Regions from separate parts of the Cryobacterium sp. TMT2-14 genome, predicted to be linked through region 3. Evidence: predicted binding sites of a transcription regulator. Region 3 holds the regulator's gene; each other region holds the start of a gene.

Region 1 (3,275 bases), on a different contig from region 3:
GTTTTGACGACATCTGTTTTGCCGACGCCTGTTTTAGCGACGCCTGTTTTAGTGAGGCCTGTTTTAGCGACGCCTGTTTTAGCGACGCCTGTTTTAGCGACGCCTGTTTTAGCGACGCCTGTTTTAGCGACGCCTGTTTTAGCGAGGCCTGTTTTAGCGAGGCCTGTTTTAGCGAGGCCTGTTTTAGCGAGGCCTGCATTAACGACACAGGGCGCCTCCCGGCGGAGGCGCCCTGTGTTGTGAAGCGGTGAAGCGGTGTGGACTTAGAAGTCCATTCCACCGCCCTGGTCGCCGGCCGGAGCAGCGTTCTTCTCCGGCTTGTCGGCGACTACGGCCTCGGTGGTGAGGAACAGTCCGGCGATCGACGCTGCGTTCAGCAGCGCGGAACGGGTGACCTTCACCGGGTCATTGATTCCGGCCGCGAGCATGTCGACGTACTCACCGGTCGCGGCGTTGAGGCCCCAACCGATCGGCAGGTTGCGCACCTTGTCGGCGACAACGCCCGGCTCCATGCCGGCGTTGAGGGCGATCTGCTTGAGTGGAGCGTCGATGGCAACCTTGACGATGTTCGCTCCCGTTGCCTCGTCGCCGACCAGCTCGAGCTTCTCGAACGCGGTCTTGCCGGCCTGGATCAGCGCAACGCCACCACCGGCGACGATGCCCTCTTCGACGGCAGCCTTCGCGTTGCGGACGGCATCCTCGATGCGGTGCTTGCGCTCCTTGAGCTCAACCTCCGTCGCGGCGCCAGCCTTGATGACTGCGACTCCGCCAGCGAGCTTGGCGAGACGCTCCTGGAGCTTCTCGCGGTCGTAGTCACTGTCGGTGTTTTCGATCTCGCTGCGGATCTGCTGGACGCGTCCGGCGATGGCTTCGGGGTCTCCGGCGCCTTCGACGATGGTGGTCTCGTCCTTGGTGATGACGATCTTGCGCGCGTTGCCGAGGAGGTCAAGCGTGACGTTCTCAAGCTTGAGACCGACCTCTTCGCTGATGACCTGTCCACCGGTGAGGATGGCGATGTCCTGCAGCTGGGCCTTGCGACGGTCGCCGAAGCCGGGAGCCTTGACGGCGACCGACTTGAAGATTCCGCGGATCTTGTTCACCACGAGCGTGGCCAAGGCCTCGCCGTCGACGTCCTCGGCGATGATGAGGAGCTGCTTGCCGGTCTGGATGACCTTGTCCACGATGGGGAGCAGGTCCTTGATGTTGGAGACCTTGGAGTTGACGATCAGGATGTAGGGGTCTTCGAAGACCGCTTCCTGACGGTCGGGGTCGGTCACGAAGTAGGCGGACAGGAAGCCCTTGTCGAAGCGCATGCCCTCGGTGAGCTCGAGCTCGGTGCCGAGAGTGTTCGACTCCTCGACGGTGACAACACCCTCCTTGCCGACCTTGTCGATGGCCTCGGCGATGATGGCGCCGATTTCGGCGTCACCGGCGGAGATGGAAGCGGTGGCCGCGATCTCTTCCTTGGTCTCGACCTCTTTGGCGTTGGCGATGAGCTCAGCGATCACGGCGGCCGTGGCCTTCTCGATGCCACGCTTGAGGCTGATCGGGTCTGCTCCGGCCGCGACGTTGCGCAGGCCTTCACGAACGAGCGCCTGAGCCAGGACGGTGGCGGTGGTGGTTCCGTCGCCCGCGACGTCATCGGTCTTCTTGGCGACCTCCTTGACGAGCTCGGCACCGATCTTCTCGTACGGGTCGTCGAGTTCGATCTCCTTGGCGATGGACACGCCATCGTTGGTGATCGTGGGAGCGCCCCACTTCTTTTCCAGCACCACGTTACGTCCGCGCGGGCCGAGGGTGACCTTGACAGTGTCAGCGAGGATGTTCAGGCCACGCTCAAGGCCGCGACGGGCCTCTTCGTTGAAAGCAATGATCTTTGCCATATGTGTTTCTCGTCCCTCCCGGACGTTACCAAAACGGTGATGGGTTGGCACTCAAACAGAGAGAGTGCCAAGTAGATTCTGGCACTCTGGGGTCGAGAGTGCAAGTGAACGGCAAGGTGCCGCGGCCGCGGCTACGGCACCAGCACAACCGTGCCTCGGTCCGACGGCACCAGCTCGATCCAGGTGTTACCGGCGGCGAGACGAATCGTCACGCCGAAGTCATCGACGAGACGGATGGGGGCGGTCTGGTCGGCCTTGGACCAGACCGCATGCACGGACTTGCCGCCGGCCGACACCCAGGCTTCCCCCGAACCGATCATTGTCGTCGTGGGAACATCTCCGTAGGTGCCGTCGATCGCGACCCGCAGGACCAGGACGTTGGTCGCCCGCAGCTGCGCACCGGTGGCGTCGAGGTCAGGTGCGCCCTCCTGCGAGCGCAGGTAGGCAGCACCGGCCGCATCCCACGTCCAGCCGGGCCAACGGGCGGTGGAGAAGGTGGAGTTGATCGCCGCGACGGGCGCGCCGTCGACGGCCGCGGACGATCCCTGCACGGTCGCGGAGTAGGCAAATTGCTGGTTCGGCGGCGGCACGGTGGCGTTCCGCGCGACGAGCGCTGAGGCCTGGAGGATGACGTTGTGCGGGGCTTCCCGGTCATCCGAACGCGCGAAGAGGCCGGTGTCGTCGGTATCGAAAGCGGCGCTGACGACATCCGTCGCGTCCATCAGGTCGATGAATTTCTGTTGGCCGCCGGAATAAGCCGCGATTCCGCCGAAGGGCGCGATGATGTCCGGGTCCATGGGTCGGATCGATCGCACCGGCCCGACGAGTTCAGGCACGTCGGAATGCCAGACCGCGACATAACGGGTCAGCCCGCCCTCGACCAGTTCTTCGAAGACGATGTCGGCGCGCTCGAGAGAGAGCTGCGGCCTGGCCGCTTCGTGGTTGTCGATCTTCACCGAGAGGGCAGGGTTCTGGAGGCTCCCGGCCGGCACACTCGTGCCACGCAATGGGGCGACCGCCGGGTCTGCGGCCGACTCGAAGGTGGAGTTCCAGGGCGTGCTGGTCGAGCTTGCCGGCGGCTTCGGCGCGTCACTGGCGCATGCGGAGACCAGCAGAAGGGGCGGCAGAAGGACGACCCCGAGCATCCGGATGGACCGGATTCTCGGTGCCGCACTTCGTCGCTGCGCTTGAACCACTATTTTCGTTGTCACGCCCCAAACCCTAACGCGGCTGCACTGCCGCGCACACATGCCTGGGAGCGACCCGACCCTGCGGTCGACCGCTGGAACATCCCCCGCTGGATCAGATCGGACGAACCGCTTCTGCCTGGGGCCCCTTTGCTCCTGTACCCAGTTCGAAGATGACGTGCTGTCCCTCTTCCAGAACCTTGTA
Region 2 (3,275 bases), on a different contig from region 3:
TGGCGCTGGTCGCCGGCGTTATCGGCGTGCTCGGCTCGCCGATCGTGTTCCTCCCGATTGTGGGTGGCATCCTCGGACTGTTCATCCCCGCCGCCGCGGTCGTCCTGGGCTTCCTCGGTAAGTCGAAGGAGCCGCAGGCGAGGGGCTTCTGGCTGACCGGGCTGATCACGGGGTTCATCGGCGTCGGTCTGGCACTGGTCAGTATCGTGATCTGGTCTGTCTTCTTCGCCACCATCCCCAACTCGTCGTACTGAGCGGAAGATAGCAGCGGGGATGGTTGGGGAGGAACGGGACTGGTCCCGCAACGATGACTTCCGGGTCGACCTCACCCGGCCTCCGGCGCCCGCTCCGGGGGAGCTGGACTACGCGTCGACCATCACAGCCCCTACCGAATGGGTGCCGTACGTCTACACCGACAGCGAGCTGACCGCGCAGGCAGGCCAGGGCGGGCTGTCCATCGCATCGCTCGTCTTCGGGCTGCTGGGGCTGCTGATCGCGGTCTTCGGCGTCTGGGGTGCGGCGCTCTCCCTGGCCGCGGTCGTGCTGGCCGTGATGGCCCGCGTGACCGAGCGCCGTGCCGGCACCGCGTGGGCCTACGGGCTGTGGACCGGGCTGGCCGGGCTGGTCCTCGCGGTCGGGTGGGTGTCGATCGTCACACAGGTGCTGACGGTCGTGCCCGGCTGAGCCATGCTGTCCTTCGCCGCTGGCCTCAGTCGAGTGGCGGAATCCGCTCCACCAGCAGAGCCACCCGGTGGCCGGCGGCCCGGGTGAGCACGAGCGTCGCCGACTCGGGGCCCTTGAGCTTCAGTCGGGTGCGCAGGGTGGCCGGGTCGACGTCCACGCCGCGTTTCTTGATCTCGAGAGTGCCGATGCGGCGTTCTTGTAGGCCCAGCCGCAGCTTCTTCTCGTCGACCGGCAGCACCTCGAGCACCCGGAATGCGGTGGCGAAGGGCGTGCGTTGCAGGGTCTCGGAGGTGAAATACGCGATCCCCTCGCTCAGCATCGACGCGTCGAGCGACCGGGCCAGGTCCCCGATCAGACGGGCACGGATGATCGCGCCGTCCGGCTCGTACAGGTAGTCGCCCAGCACTCCCACCGGGGCATCCGTGCTGTCGTGGGGCGCGGTCAGTTCGTGGATCCCGGTCCGGCCGAGCAGCAGGGCGGAGCGACGGATGCCGGCGCGCGCCAGTGCTCCGAACCACAGCCCCATCTCCACGAGCTTGCCGTCCACGGAGACCCACTGCGACTCGGCTTCCGCGGGGATCAGCTCGCGGTCGTGGCCCGGCCCGAGCTTGACGCCGACGGGCATCCGCTCACTGAGACCGAAGACAAAATCGAGGTGCGGGGAGTAGTCCTCCGGCCGGGTCAGGCGCGAGGTGTTGGAGTGCCCGGCGGTGCGCCGGGCCGGGTCGAGCCAGGCGGCGTCGAAGCCGGCCAGGTCGACGTCTTCCGCGGACGAGTGCAGAACGCTCGCGTTCTCGAACGGAGCCAGGTTGTAGCTGGCGACGGTCGCGGTCACCTCGTCGGCGTCCACCCCCGTCACCGTGAGGTCCATGGCGGCCAGGGCCATGGCGTCGCCTCCGATGCCGCAGCCGAGGTCGACGACCCGGTTCAGGGACGCGCCCGCGAAGCGGCCGGCGTGCAGCGCCGCCACCCGCAGCCGGGTGGCCTGCTCGAGGCCGGCCTCCGTAAACAGCATGCGGCCGGCGAACTCGCCGAACTTGGGCACGGCCCTGGCTCGGAGCCGGGACTGGCTGAGCACCGCGGTGACCAGCTCGGGGCTGTGTCCGGCCTTGCGCAGTTCGCTCACCACCCGCACGACGTCGGCGGCCGCGTCGTACGGCGGCAACGAGTCCAGCAGGCGCAAACCGCCCGGCGATAACAGCTCGACGAGCTCTGAGCGTTCCATCGTGTAAACCTATCAACACGACGCATCTGGCACTCACGTTGCGTGAGTGCCAGATGCGCCCTAAACTCGTCTTGGCACTCTCGCTGTGAGTCTGCTAACTATGTCTTAGCTAAGAAAGAGGTCAACCGTGTCGGTCTCCATCAAGCCGCTCGAGGATCGCATCGTCATCAAGCAGGTCGACGCAGAGCAGACCACCGCATCAGGTCTGGTCATTCCTGACACCGCCAAGGAAAAGCCCCAGGAGGGCGAAGTTGTCGCAGTCGGCCCCGGCCGCATTGACGACAACGGCAACCGCATTCCACTCGACGTCGCCGTCGGCGACAAGGTGATCTACTCCAAGTACGGTGGAACCGAAGTCAAGTTCGGTGGTGAGGACCTCCTCGTCCTGTCGGCCCGCGACGTGCTCGCAGTCGTCGTTCGCTAGCCACACCCACGCAACGGTAGAATCCCGGATGGCCCTGGCCATCCGGGATTCGTCGTTAAGAAAGGTCCGCTGTGGCGCAAGACGCTCTTCCACCCGGGAAAATCCGCGCGGCCCGCCCGGCGCGGTCGGAGCAGAGCAAGGGACTGATCTACGCGGTCCTCGCCTACGCCCTCTGGGGCACGCTGCCGCTCTACTTTCTGCTCCTCGCGCCCAGTGGTGCCTTCGAGATCGTGGCCTGGCGGGTTCTCTTCTCCCTGGTGTTCTGCGCACTGCTGATCACGGTCACGGGCAAGTGGAAGTCCTTCCTCGCGCTGCTGCGGAGGCCTCGCATCGTGTTCACCATGGGTCTGGCCGGCCTGCTGATCTTCGTCAACTGGCAGACCTACGTCTTCGCCGCCCTCAGCGGCCACGTGGTCGAGGCAGCCCTCGGCTACTTCATCAACCCGATCGTGACCGTGTTCCTCGGCGTCATTCTGCTGCGCGAGAGGCTGCGCCTGCTGCAGTGGGTGGCCGTGGGAATCAGCCTCGGGGCCGTCGTCGTGCTCACCGTCGGCTACGGCTCGCTGCCGTGGGTGTCGCTCATCCTCGCGTTCTCGTTCGGATTCTACGGATTGATCAAGAAAAGGGTCGGCCGCGACGTCGATGCCGTCGCCGGACTCACCCTCGAAACGGTCTGGCTCGCACCCATCGCCGTGGTGCAGCTGATCGTGGTGGCCTCTGTCTCCGGTCTCACCTTCGGAAGCGTGTCCATCTGGCATACCGTGGGGCTGCTGGCAGCAGGTGTTGTGACCGCTGTGCCGCTGTTGTTCTTCGCCGCCGCGGCCCGGCGCCTGCCTCTGACATACATGGGTCTGATCCAGTACTTCGCTCCGATCCTGCAGTTCCTGGTCGGCGTCTTCGTGCTGCTCGAGCCCATGCCGCCCGAGCGCTGGGTCGGTTTCG
Region 3 (3,275 bases):
CTAGCCGCGAAACCGATCGCGCAGCTTGGCGAAAAGTCCCTGCTGAAAGGCGCTGAGGGCAGGAACCGGCGCCTTGTGGCGGGCCGCAAAGGCCTCGATCAGCTCCCGCTCCTTGTGGTCGAGACGGGTCGGTGTGACCACGTGCACGCCGACCTTCAGGTCGCCGCGTCCGTTCCCGCGCAGACGGGTTACGCCGCGGTCCTTGACCGTGATGATCTCGGCGCTCTGCGTGCCCGGCCTGAGCTCGACCTCGATGTCGCCGTCGAGCGCCTTGACGGTCGCGGATCTGCCGAGGATGGCATCCGTCATCGGCACCTCGAGGGTGCAGAGCAGGTCGTCGCCGTCACGGCTGAACACGTCGTGGTGGCGCACCTTCATCTCAAGGTAGAGGTCGCCGTTGGGACCGCCGGCCGGACCGGCCTCGCCGCTGCCGGGCATCTGCAGGCGCAGGCCCGTGTCGACCCCCGCCGGGATGTCGACGGGGACCGTGCGACGCGCTCGCACGCGGCCCTGGCCCTGGCAGGTGACGCAGGGAGTGGCGATGATCGTGCCGTAGCCGCGGCAGGAACCGCAGGGGCTGCTCGTCATGACATTGCCGAGCAGCGACCGCACGGCGCGCTGGATGGTGCCGGTGCCGTGGCAGATGTCGCAGGTGACGGGCGCGGTGCCCGGCTGGCAGCACGTGCCGCTGCAGGTCGCGCACATGATGGCCGTGTCGACCTCGAGCTCCCGGTGCGTGCCGAAGATGATCTCATCGAGGTCGAGGTCGACCCGGATCAGGGCATCCTGGCCGCGCTCACGGCGCGACCGAGGCCCGCGGCTGGATCCCCCGCCGCCGAAGAAGGTCTCGAAAATGTCGCCGAAGTTGCCGAAGTTGCCGTCGAAACCGGCGCCTCCGCCGCCGCCCGAGCGGCCGTTGCCGCCACGGTCGTAGTTGTCGCGTTGCTTGACGTCGCTGAGCACGTCGTAGGCGTGCGTGACGGATTTGAAGCGCTCGGATGCATCCGCGCCCGGGTTCACGTCGGGGTGCAGCTGCCGGGCCAGCCTGCGGTAGGCCTTCTTGATCTCGTCGGTCGAGGCGTCGCGGGCAACGCCGAGTACTTCGTAATGGTCAGCCAAAGCTGGCTCTCCTAGGTCTGTTCTGAAATGTGGTGTTCCGCCGGCTTCTGGGCCGAGGGGAACTGGTCAATTCTCGCCGAGAAGGCGTGAAAGGTAGCGGGCGACCGCACGGACGGCCGCCATGTTGTTCGAGTAGTCCATCCGAGTGGGGCCGAGTACGCCGAGGCGCGCCAGGTTGCCGCCCTGCGAGGAGTAGCCGCTGGTGAGCACGGATGTCTCGGCCAGACCGAACGGGGCATTCTCCCGGCCGATACTGACGGACACGCCGTGCTGGTCAGAGGCCATCTCGCCGAACAGCCGCAGAAGCACGACCTGTTCCTCGATGGCCTCGAGCACCGGGAAAATGCTGCCGGTGAAGTCTTCCTCGGTGCGCACGAGGTTGGCGGCGCCGGCCATCACGAGCCGGTCCTGCCTGTTCGCGCCGACCTGGTCCCGCAGGGTGCCGGTGATCAGATCCACCGCCTCCTGCTGCTCGAGCGGGCCGAGGCCGGAGCCGGCGGTGAGAGAGCTGCCGGTAAGGGTGCTGGCGGCCTCGCTCATGCCCAGCCCGACCAGAGCAGAATTCAACCGGGTGCGCAGTTCGATCAGAACGGGTTCAGCCAGAGGCCGGGGCAGGTCGACGACGCGTTGCTCGACCCGTCCGGCATCCGTGATCAGAACCGACAGGAGGCGAGTCTCGGACAGGGGCACCAGTTCGATGTGGCGCACCTTCGCGCGGGACAGCGACGGATACTGCACCAGGGCGACCTGATGGGTGAGCTGCGAGAGCAGCCGCACGCTGCGGGCCAGCACCTCGTCAAGGTCGGCCGACTGACCGAGGAACGTCTCGATGGCTTGGCGCTGCGCCGCCGAGAGCGGGCGCAGATCGGCGAGATGGTCGACGAACAGGCGGTAGCCCTTATCGGTGGGGATGCGGCCCGACGAGGTGTGCGGAGCCGCGATCAACTCTTCCTCTTCGAGCAGGGCCATGTCGTTGCGGATCGTGGCCGCCGAGACCCCGAAGGAATGCCGGTCGACGATAGATTTGGAACCGACGGGTTCGCGGGAGGCTACATAGTCCTGAACGATCACACGCAGGACTTCGAGACTGCGATCGGACACCATGGCGCTCGCCTCCTCCCAGCGTCGCGAGTGCAGCATCGATTGGCACTCGCGGTATGTGACTGCCAATCATACCGCGACCGGCTGGGCTTACCCATTGCTCCCCAATGTTGGGGCGCAGTAACTTAGGCATGTAGCACCTCTTCCCCGGTGCACTGAAAGGCATGATCATGAGTAATTTCACTGGTCCCGGATCCGATGATCCGTACCAGGGCCAACGGCCGCCGCAACCGCCCTACCAGCCTGCCGCCCCGGGACCGTCGGCACCCCTGACGGAGGCGGATGACCGCCAATGGGCGTCCCTCGCACATCTGGGCGGGATCCTCATGTTCGTGCCGTCCCTGGTGCTGTGGCTGCTCTTCAAAGACCGCGGACCTCTGACCAGCGTCGAGGCGAAGGAAGCGCTCAACTTTCAGATCACGCTTCTGATCGGCTACTTCGCGATCAACTTTTTTGCGACGGTTATCGGCTTCCTCACATTCGGCATCGGCGGCGTCATCGGCGGTCTCGCCTGGGTGCTGTACATCCTCGGTGTTGTCTTCTCGGTGCTCGGCTACCTCCAGGCGAAGGACGGCAACCACTACCGGTACCCGTTCGCCCTGCGCCTGATCAAGTAGCCCGGCGCACTCGGTTTTTCTTCAGAAGGAGCACCAATGACCAATTCCACCCCACCACCGCCCGCCAACCCGAACCAGGCTCCCACCCCGATGAACCCGGCCGACGAAAAACTGTGGGCCACCCTCGTGCACGTCGGCGGCATTCTGTTCTATTTCGTGCCGGCCCTGATCGGCTACATCGTGCTCAAGGACCGCGGCCCGTTCATCCGGGCACACACCGCGACCGCACTGAACTTCCAGCTCACGCTCCTGATCGCCTACGCGGTCGGCGGCGTCCTGACGATCATCCTCGTCGGCTACCTCGTTCTCCTGGCTGCCTCCGTTCTGATGGTCGTGTTCGGAATCATGGCCGCCTTGGCCGCAAACCGGGGCGAGTACTACACGTATCCGCTGTCGATCAAGTTCGTGAACTGAGTTCAGTCGGCGAGCAGGCGGCGC

The links. Region 3 encodes HrcA, which represses chaperone genes, less so after heat shock. Its sites were predicted from a motif close to TTNGCACTCGNNNNNNNCGAGTGCNAA; they were not measured.
Region 1: a site for HrcA is predicted at 1,928-1,954, ahead of groL (chaperonin GroEL). Genes of this name have one in related genera too.
Region 2: a site for HrcA is predicted at 1,936-1,962, ahead of groES (co-chaperone GroES). Genes of this name have one in related genera too.

Annotation. Positions count from the first base shown of each region.
Region 1 is NZ_SOFV01000007.1:72,753-76,027, reverse strand. It holds gene groL (chaperonin GroEL) at 264-1,883, opposite strand; gene E3O28_RS01785 (DUF3048 domain-containing protein) at 2,015-3,094, opposite strand; gene E3O28_RS01780 (cold-shock protein) at 3,186-3,275, opposite strand, start outside.
Region 2 is NZ_SOFV01000046.1:15,288-18,562, forward strand. It holds gene E3O28_RS16030 (DUF4190 domain-containing protein) at 1-254, shown strand, start outside; gene E3O28_RS16035 (DUF4190 domain-containing protein) at 274-684, shown strand; gene E3O28_RS16040 (methyltransferase domain-containing protein) at 710-1,909, opposite strand; gene groES (co-chaperone GroES) at 2,037-2,333, shown strand; gene rarD (EamA family transporter RarD) at 2,405-3,275, shown strand, end outside.
Region 3 is NZ_SOFV01000009.1:322,397-325,671, reverse strand. It holds gene dnaJ (molecular chaperone DnaJ) at 1-1,119, opposite strand; gene hrcA (heat-inducible transcriptional repressor HrcA) at 1,186-2,223, opposite strand; gene E3O28_RS03975 (DUF4870 domain-containing protein) at 2,391-2,837, shown strand; gene E3O28_RS03970 (DUF4870 domain-containing protein) at 2,874-3,251, shown strand; gene hemW (radical SAM family heme chaperone HemW) at 3,254-3,275, opposite strand, start outside.